Regions from separate parts of the Gracilibacillus phocaeensis genome, predicted to be linked through region 1. Evidence: riboswitches for the same ligand, from Rfam matches in the RefSeq annotation. Region 1 holds a riboswitch; the other holds the start of a gene.
The links. Region 1 has a riboswitch for S-adenosylmethionine ahead of E0E32_RS07425 (phosphoadenylyl-sulfate reductase). Riboswitches for the same ligand answer to the same signal wherever they lie in the genome.

Region 1 (5,142 bases):
TATTTTTCATCACCACAGACGAAAATATGGGCACCTTCTTCCAGCCATGTATACAATTCTTTGGCCTTTTCCTGCATGCGCTGTTGGACATATATCTTCTCTGCTTGATCACGAGAAAAGGCAACATCCATATTGGTTAGATAGCCTTGTTTCAACCATTTTTGCCAATCCACCTGGTAAAGGAAATCGGAGCGGAAGTGCTGATCACCGAAGAACAGCCAGGTCTTTCCTTTGAGTTCCAGTTCTTCTCGTTCCTCAATATAGCCTCTAAATGGAGCAACTCCTGTTCCAGGTCCGATCATAATCACTGGTGTTTGTTCATCAAATGGGAACTTGAAGTTCGGATTTTTATGAACATAAATACTTAATTGATCACCGGGCTCAATACGGTCTGCGATTTCCCCGGAGCAAACCCCATTACGTTCGCGCCCCCATGTCTGGTATCTTACGGTAGTAATGGTTAAATGGACTTCGTCAGGATTCGCCTTATAGCTGCTGGCAATCGAGTATTGCCGGGCAGGTATTTTGCGCAATATATGCATAATATTGGCTGGATCCAGTGCGTTCGGCGGATAATCGATGATGAGATCGAGTAAGTCACGTCCGTCGAGATAGGCTTTCACTTTTGCTTTGTCAGTAATAAGCTGCTGTAATGCTTCGTTGTCAAAATGGTTTGCTGCTTTTTCTAACAGTCCTTTTGTCAGTCTGGAAATCTCAAAGATCGATGATAATGCCTCTTGGATCGAGCGGATTTCTCCTTGCTTATTGATCGGAATTGTTTGTTCCGGATTCCATTCTAAAGTCTCGATCACTTGCTTGACTAGCAGTGGTTCGTTTTTCGGAAAAATGGCCAAGCAGTCTCCTGGTTCAAATTGAAGATTGGATCCCTCTAAGGAAACTTCGATATGACGAGTCTCCTTCTTGGATGTGTTGCCACTTAACACGATGTTATCAAGCACCTCTGCGCTGTAAGGGTTGCTTTTAGAAAAAATCGGCTGCTCTGCAGGGGTAGGGACGGCTGCATTCGTTTTTACACTTTTCTCCGTTTGTTCCTCTAATACACCTAATAGACCAGTGATCCATTCCTCTGCCAATTCCTCAAAATCGACATCGCAATCCACTCGGGGATGAATGCGTTCCGCGCCTAATTCTTCTAAGCGCTTATCGAAATCTAGCCCTGTCTGACAAAAATGTTCATATGATTCATCGCCCAATGACAGGACAGAGAACTTAGCGCCTTGTAATTTCGGTGCTTTGCGACTGTGAAGAAATTCATGGAATTCAATCGCATTATCGGGTGGATCTCCCTCTCCATGTGTGGCGGTGATAATAAATAAATCTTCTACTTCTTTGAGTTTCTTAGCCTTAAAGTCATCCATACTTGAAACATGTACCTCACGCTGCATCCCTTTCAATTTGTCGGATAGCTGTTCAGCTAGTGTCTGGCTATTGCCAGTTTCAGAACCGTAAAGAATAGTAGCGGTTCGTGTGGCAATGACTTCTTCCTGTGTCGCCTCCGGTGTGGAAGCGGCAGCCGGTGCAGGTTCGCTGCCTTGAGAAGCTGCTAAGTAACCAGAAAGCCAAGTTTTTTGAGATTCAGTTAAGCTTGGTAAGAGCTGGTTTAAGATTTCTGTTTGCTTTTGATCAAATGGGGAATTTGCCACTTGTAAAGTCAATGTCGTCACCTCATTTTTATTAATACGATCGATTTACTGGGGTATGCCGAAAAAAATTAAGACGATGGAGCGATGTGTAAGCCGCATTCCGTCTTTTGAGAATTACTCCATCTTCCTGAACGTTCATCACCTTCGCCAGTTACTGGTGAGGTACAAGGGATACAACCGATACTCGGATAATTTTGATCATGCAAGGCATTATAGGGTAGCTGATGTTCTTCAATATATCCCCAAACATCATCCCAAGTCCAATGAATCAAAGGACATACTTTTACGGATTGAAACCGTTCATCCTTGTTGATGTAATTCGTGTTCGCCCTTGTAGGCGATTGCTCTCTTCTTAGACCGGATATCCAAGCAGTGGCACCACTTAGTACTTCTTCTAATGGCTTCACTTTGCGGATATAACAGCATTGATCAGGGTTTCGGGACCATAAGGCCGCTCCGTGCTTCTCTCGTTGCTCATCCACCGTTAACTCTGGCTTTTTAAAGGTGATCTGAAGCGATGGGTAACGCTGTTTGACTTCCTCAATCAAATCATAGGTTTCTTGAAAATGCAGTCCTGTATCTAGAAAAGCGAGTTTAGCATCAGGCTTCGTTTGGGCAATAAGATCAATCAAAACCATGCTTTCGGCACCGAAGCTGCAGGCATAAACAAGCGAATCATCATATGTCTGGTACGCCCATTCTAAAAGACTTTGAGCACCTTTAGTCGGATCATTATCGTCGTAAGTTTCATGATGGAAATCACTGTCGTGAAAGTTATCAAACGTAATCATGTAAACTCCTCCTCATATAATAAAAACCTTCTCAATCATGATCGATTAAGAAGGTAGATAATCTTGTTATCATTCCTTCTTATCTCTCGGGTTCCATTACTAAAATATATGCTGTCCCGCAGGAATTGGCACAGTGTATATGGTTAACCTGTTGCCGAGGTTTCGCTGGGCCTGCCCCTCCACCTCTCTTGATAAGAAAATTAGTGTAATAATTGTTATTCTATATCTTATACACATTAACCCTTAATGTCAATAGGTTTTGTCGGATTTATGTTAATTTCATACATAATGACTAGTGAGAAGGTTGGTTTAAGAAAGGAGGCTTTTAAAAAGAATCATGTAAAATAATACTCGGTCTAATATTAGGTATTTAAGTTTATTTATCATAGGATATATAAGTTGAATTAAATAATTTCTCATTTATTGGATAAGTGCTCTTGATCCATTTACACGAATGGATCAAACGAGGTATTATCAGGAGATAATGTGAAAGAAGACTTGCTTATAAATGTATAAAGTATTTAATATGTCCATTTTAAATCATCTACCTCTTGTTAAAATAGGATGATATAGTAACATAAAAAGGGAATGTTGGTGGAAGAGGTGTTGCATGATGCGGAAAAAAACTTTTGCGGAAGAACAAGAATATATCATGAAGAAGCTAGCTAGTGTGGGTATTATGGTAGAAAAAGGTCTAAATAAACCTAACAATGGCTGCTATTCAGGGATTGTTGGCGAAAGGTGTAAGGATCATTAATATTCCTTCCGCACTTAATAATCGAAAATAAAAATGGGTATCTCTATCCTCATTTCATCTTGATCCACTACAAGAAAAACAGACTCATGTATTTTCTTACCATATTATGTTCGACTTCCGCTTCAAGAAATCGATTTTGTTTAACGTAGTGTAACAGGCTATAAGCGTCCCACCAGGAAAAGCATAATGATTTTAAGTGGGATGCTTATAACTAGGTAACGACCCGATTGGTTCAGCTAACATTGTGTGGAGATGATAAACCATCGGACTCATTTATTGATTTACCACATTGGAATGGAATTAGTGATAAGGATTACTCAAAATCCCTTCCACCTTGGCCATGGTTTCTGGTGACAATTTGGCACCGGAAGCTTGAACATTTTCTTCGATTTGTTCGGGCTTACTCGCCCCAATTAATGCGCTAGACACATTGGATTGGCGCAGGATCCAGGCAAGGGCAAGCTGGGACAAGGAGATCCCTTCATTGGCCGCTTCATTATTTAACGCCTCGACGCGGTCCAGATTCTTAGCTGTTAGTAATTTGGATAAATCTAAATTGTCTTGAGCTGCTCGACTGTCAGCAGGGATATCTTGCCCTTTTTTATACTTGCCAGTGAGCACCCCTTGCGCTAATGGTGAGTAAACTACTTGGCCGATTCCATGTTTTTCACTAATAGGGATAATCTCATCCTCAATCTGTCGGTGAAGCATACTGTAATTGGGCTGATGGACGACAATGCGATCCAATAATCGCTTGTCGGCAATATGTACTGCCTCGGCAATTTGTGCGGCGGACCATTCACTTACCCCGATGTATAGCACCTTGCCTTGTCTGACTAAATCATCTAAAGCACGTAAAGTTTCTTCTAATGGCGTATCTGCATGATAACGATGACAGTAATAGATATCGACATAATCAAGTCCTAGTCGAGTTAGGCTGGCTTCACATTGTTCCATAATATGCTTGCGCGAAAGACCTTGATCATTAGGACCATCCCCCATTTTGCCGAAAACCTTAGTGGCTAGGACATAGGAATGTCGCGGATAGTTACGAAGTGCCTTGCCAACAATCTTCTCTGCCTCCCCACGCATATAGACATTGGCTGTATCAAAAAAATTGATGCCTAGATCATATGCCGTATCAATCGCTTTCTGTGCCTGTTGCTGTTCAACATATCCTCCATAAGTAAGCCAGCTTCCTAAGCTAATCTCACTTACTTTCAATCCTGTATTTCCTAAACGACGATATTTCATCTATTTATCCTCCTTGTTTGACGAATGAAATCAAACGCTTTCATCAAGTATAAAAGATTTATAGTAGAGAAGCGAGTGATCTGTTCCGATGTTTTTTCGTAATAGCAGCGATATATGGTATATTATAGGTAGGAGTGAAGAGGGGGGAGAAGGATGCATTTCTGGATTTGGTTAGGGTTGTGGCTGTTTGCTTGGACTGGTGCTATTTGGTATGAGATACAGCTGCAGATGTTGGATGTAACTTATTTGTTACTGATGGCTGCGATCTTTTTCGCTACCTTCTTTTTTACCTCTATTGCGAGAAAAAGCTATCCGTTTCTATGGTTGCTTTTAATTATTATTATTACTTTTAGTGCTGGCTGGCCCAGAGAAGCGGTCATGAATCCATTCGCATTGATGATGTATACATACACCTTTATTGCTATTATTGAACGGATAAGTTCCAAGATGGTTTATCTGCTGATTAGCTTACTGCTATTATCCTTTATCGTCACGACGATCGGTTCTATGCCCATCCCTGTATGCCTATTGATTGTCCTATCTGCTTATTTGGGTACCTATTATTATCGTCGTAACAGCACGCGATTGGAAGATATAGAAGTGAGATATCAAGCTTTATTACAACGGTACCGCAGTATCAAACGTGAATCGGTGACGCGAGATCAGCATGCCCGCC
Region 2 (5,142 bases), 130 kb from region 1:
AGCGGCGACCGTTTCTGTTTCTTTCCTTGTCTTGAGGCCGCAGTCTGGGTTGATCCAGAATTGTTCCACATCAATGGTTTCTAAGGCCCGATCAATATTGGTTAGCAATTCTTCCACAGATGGAATACGTGGACTGTGGATATCATAAACGCCGAGCCCAATTTCCTTTTGATAATCATTTTTTTCAAAGGTTTCGACCATTTGCCCGTGACTACGTGAGGTCTCGATAGAAATCACGTCGACGTCTAATCCGTCGATCGCTTCGTAAATGGAACCGAAATCTGAATAGCACATATGAGTGTGAATTTGCGTTTCAGCTTTCACCGATGTAGTAGCTAAACTAAAGGCATGAACAGCAGCGTCGAAATAGGCAGGCCATTTTAATTTATCCAGCGGAAGTCCTTCACGTAATGCCGGTTCGTCGACTTGGATGATTTGAATGCCTGCTTCTTCCAATGCCAACACTTCTTTCTCCAATGCCAACCCGATTTGATCTTGTACAGTAAAGCGAGGTAATTCTTCATGGACAAAAGACCAGTTAAAAATGGTGACCGGTCCTGTAAGCATCCCTTTTACTGGACGTTTAGTCAGTGACTGGGCATAGGCGATCTCTTTAACGGTAATCGGACGATCCCATTCCACATTACCAGCTAATAATGGTGGCTTGACGCAGCGGGAACCATAGGATTGTACCCAGCCAAACTCGGTAACGGCAAAGCCTTTTAATTGTTCTCCAAAGTATTCGACCATATCGTTACGCTCGAATTCACCATGCACGAGCACATCCAAATCCAGATCCTCTTGTATTTTGATCCATCTTTGTGTTTCTGATTGCACGAATTCTTCATATTGTGCATTGGTAATCTCTCCTCGACGCCACTTGGTACGGGTGCGTTTCACCTCTGGCGTCTGGGGAAGACTGCCGATCGTAGTTGTTGGCAAAAGCGGCAGGTTCAGTTCTGCATGCTGTAGTTTCTTTCTCTCACTAAAAGGCAAACTGCGCACAGCTTGTTGATCCGCTGCTTCAGGTGTTTGGTTACGATAATCCGATTGATCGAGCTGTTGAATTGCCGTTTGACTTGCACTGATTGCTGTTTGTACGGTTTCTTTTCCTTCTGTTAATGCCTTTGTTAATACGGAAATTTCCGTTAACTTCTCATCAGCAAAACTAAGTCCTTCTTTTACGATATCATCCAGCTTTTCCTCTAATGTTTTTGTCACCGGTACATGTAATAGGGAAGAAGACGGCTGTACCAAAAGGGTATCTACTGAAGTAGCTTCTAGAATGTCTTGTAATAATTGATATTTTGTTTCCAGATTGGCGCGCCAGACATTTCGACCATTGATCACGCCGGCCCCTAATACCTTGTCTTGTGGAAAACCGAATTTCTGAATAAGTGTAAGACTATCTCCATGCACAAAATCAAGCCCAATTCCAGCCACTGGTAAAGCGATCACTCGCTCATAGTGCTGTACGGTTTCGAAATAAGTCTGCAGTAAAATGTTAATGTTCGGTATTTCTGTGGCAAAAGCCTGATATACCCGTTCTACGGTGCTGATTTCTTTTTCTGATAAATTTGTGCCTAAGATCGGTTCATCAATCTGTACCCATTCTGCGCCGGCTTCCGCTAGTTCTTGTAACACCTGTTGATAAAGCGGAAGTAACTGGTCAATCCAATGATCAAAGTCCTTCGTTTGATATTTTTTAGCTAATTTAATTAATGTGACCGGACCGACAAGAACAGGTTTACCATGAATCCCTAGTTCTTCTTTAGCCTCTTGATAATAAGTAAGCGCCCGGTTCTCATTTAGTTTTGGTGTCGTTCCCTCTAATTCCGGTACAATATAATGATAGTTGGTGTTGAACCATTTCGTCATTTCTGCTGCCACGGCATTGGTCTCGCCGCGAGCAATCGCAAAATAAGTAGATAACTCGGTTGGATCATGATGCTGAAAACGCTTAGGGATCAGATTAAAGGCAATCGCTGTATCCAAGATATGGTCATAAAAGGAGAAATCTCCTACTGGAATCAGATCAATCCCTTGTTCCTGTTGCTTTTTAAGGCTGTGCAGGCGTAATTGTTTCGTTTTTGACTTTAGCTCTTCTTCGTTGAGATTTCCTTGCCAAAATGCCTCGATTGCTCTTTTCCATTCTCTTTTTTCGCCAATACGAGGGTAGCCTAGGTTATTACTTAAGATAGTTGTCATTTAAAAAACTCCTTTATTTGATTAGTTTTTTTAACGGATGCTCTCTTCTTGTTTTTGATTGACTTGCTTATGCACATACTTAGTTAACTCAACGGTTAATGGATAGTGCATAAACGGGGTAATGATATAGACGCCATGAAAATAGCTTAGTACGGTGTCGATCAATTCTTTGGCAATTTCAACACCTTCTTGCAGACTGTCGGTGCGGTTATCGTGCTGCTGCATTCTAGCTCTTACCTCATCAGAAAGTTTCATCCCTGGTACCTCATAATGCAGAAATTCGGCATTGCGATGAGAGGTAAGTGGCATAACCCCGACAAAAATCGGTTTGTCAATATGTTTGGTTGCCCGGTGGAGAGCGATGATTTGTTCATGATTAAAGATGGGCTGGGTAAGAAAATAATCGGCACCATGCTTTATTTTTCGCTCCATTCGTTTAACGGCCTTATCCAGATTAGCAACATTCGGATTAAAGGCAGCTGCCACTTGGAAATGGCTTTTTGTTTTTAAAGAACTGCCGGAGAAGGATAATCCTTCATTGCTTTGTTTGATTAAGCGGGTCAGCTCAAAGGATGTGACATCAAACACCGAAGAAGCCCCAGGGAACCCGCCAATGCGAGTAGGATCGCCTGTAATCGCTAGGATTTCATGTAATCCGAGTGTGTGTAAACCCATTAAGTGAGATTGTAAACCAATCAGATTGCGATCTCGACAAGTCAAGTGAATAAGCGGTGTAACCTTGCAGCCTGCTTGCTTCATCTTGATTGCCATAGCTACATTACTGATGCGTGGTGTGGCGAGAGAATTGTCTGCCAGTGTAATTGCGTCTACTCCCGCTTTTTCTAAGGCAAATGCTCCTTTGATAAAATCTTCCGTATCCAAATGTTTTGGTGCATCGAGCTCCACAATCACGGTTGTCTGTTTAGCTGCTTTCCCTGCTAGTGTTTCTTCTGGTGGTGGAGATTCTGTTTGCTTTTCAGCTGGGAAATGGAGCGGAATGACCTCCTTGCTTTCTATCGGTTTCAGTCCAGTGACGCCATTCTTTAAGGCGCGAATATGTTCAGGAGTAGTACCACAGCAGCCCCCGATCAAATGCACTCCTTGGTCACGGAAATCTTTAGCGCACTGTTCAAAGTAGTTACTAAACTGATTGTAAACTAGTTTGCCATTTTGATAGGATGGCAGACTAGCGTTCGGATAAGCAGCCAAATAGGCTTTCTCCAGAAGCGGTACCGATTCTAATGCCTTGATCATAAAGTGTGGTCCCAAATGGCAATTCACACCGACGACATCGGCACCGATATCTTCTAATGTTTGTAATGCCGTTGACAGAGCCATACCATTTTCCATTACTCCTGGCTCATGCATGGATACATTGGCGATAATCGGTAGATCGGTTTCTTTTCTGGCAATCTGTAACACCTGTTTTATTTCCTCAAAGTCGTAATAGGTTTCCAGCAGTATGCCATCGACACCCTCTAAAAGAAGGGAAAAGAGCTGCTCTTTAAAACCACGAATAATATCCGACTCGGAGGTGTCCAATTTCTGTACTCCTCTGATTCCACCAATCGTGCCAACCACATTTGCCTGATTCCCTGCCGCTTGTTTGGCAAGCTGTACTGCCTTGGTGTTCAATTCATGCACATCATTCTCCAAGCCATAACGCGATAGTTTAATATAGTTAGCGCCATATGTATTGGTTTGAATAAGCTCTGCGCCGGCCTCGATATAGGATCGGTGTACACTTAAGATTTGTTCAGGGTGCGTAGTATTGTATGACTCAAAACAGCGGTTGCCTCCATGCGCATACAGTAAGGTTCCCATTGCTCCATCCGCTACTACTAGTTGATTTTTCAGTTTTTCCAAAATGGTTGTCATATTTTGCTTCACCTCTTTTCAAAAAATATAAAAAAATCCCCGTCTGCTTAAAAGACGGGGATTTGATTCTGCCATAGCATCTCATCTTTCAAGCATTCATTGCTTGCTGGAAGTAGCACCTTGTCTGTAATAGACGGTTGCTGAGGTATCAAAGGGCCAGTCCCTCCACCTCTCTGGATAAGAAAGATATTTAATTTTCAGTAACATTTGTAAGTATGTTACAGCATTTTTTAACAGAGCGCAACCCTTTTTTTGAAAAAAATTAAGAAGTGGTCAAAGTGTTTGGAGATAGAGTGAGGCTTTTTCTAGTTCCATACTTGACTTGCAGAGAGGAAATAACATAAGATAATAATAGTTGAAAATGATTATCAATTAAGGGAGAGTGGTTGCTATGACGTTAAAACAAACCATCAGAGAACGCCGCTCCATATCGGCTTATCAAGATAAGGAAGTATCGGCAGCATTAGTAGAAGAATTATTGGAAACGGCGATTTGGGTACCCAATCATAAATTGACCGAACCGTGGCGATTCGTATTTGTGCAAGGAGAAGCCAAACGAAACCTGGCGGAGATCAACCGGGAAGTGGCAATGGCCAAAAGTAACACCGATAACAAAGAAGATTTACAAGTGATCAGCGATAATGCCTTTGACAAAATAAACCGCGTACCGTTCCTCTTTTTTGTGATTAACACCCTGCACACCGATGCGAAATTAAGAGAAGAAGACTACGCTGCTAGCAGCTGTCTGATTCAAAATTTCAGTCTGTTGGCATGGGAGGAAGGGTTAAGTACTTTTTGGAAAACGGGTAAATTGGCGACCTGTGCAGAAACGGCGGAATTGATTGGTTTGACAGAGAACGAGAGAGTCGTAGGCCAGATTCAAGTTGGCTATCCAGCCAAGTCCCCAACCCCAACTCCTAGATTTGCGGCAAAAGATAGGATTACGGTAGTGGAATAAGTAAGATGCTTGGTCCCCCTTTTTTTTATATAGAAGGGGGATTTTGGTATAAGGTGAGCCTTTTTCCTAATAATCTTGTCCCGCAATGATGTTCCATT

Region 2: it holds a riboswitch for S-adenosylmethionine, as region 1 does, so the genes downstream of both, E0E32_RS06815 (bifunctional homocysteine S-methyltransferase/methylenetetrahydrofolate reductase) here and E0E32_RS07425 (phosphoadenylyl-sulfate reductase) in region 1, are expected to answer to the same signal.

Annotation. Positions count from the first base shown of each region.
Region 1 is NZ_LR131143.1:617,992-623,133, reverse strand. Features, by position in the region: gene E0E32_RS07430 (assimilatory sulfite reductase (NADPH) flavoprotein subunit) at 1-1,676, opposite strand, end outside; gene E0E32_RS07425 (phosphoadenylyl-sulfate reductase) at 1,733-2,455, opposite strand; SAM riboswitch class I at 2,532-2,653, opposite strand; gene E0E32_RS22125 (hypothetical protein) at 3,066-3,212, shown strand; gene E0E32_RS07420 (aldo/keto reductase family protein) at 3,513-4,466, opposite strand; gene E0E32_RS07415 (sensor histidine kinase) at 4,620-5,142, shown strand, end outside.
Region 2 is NZ_LR131143.1:488,269-493,410, reverse strand. Features, by position in the region: gene metE (5-methyltetrahydropteroyltriglutamate--homocysteine S-methyltransferase) at 1-2,208, opposite strand, end outside; gene E0E32_RS06815 (bifunctional homocysteine S-methyltransferase/methylenetetrahydrofolate reductase) at 2,239-4,086, opposite strand; SAM riboswitch class I at 4,165-4,270, opposite strand; gene E0E32_RS06810 (nitroreductase family protein) at 4,478-5,044, shown strand.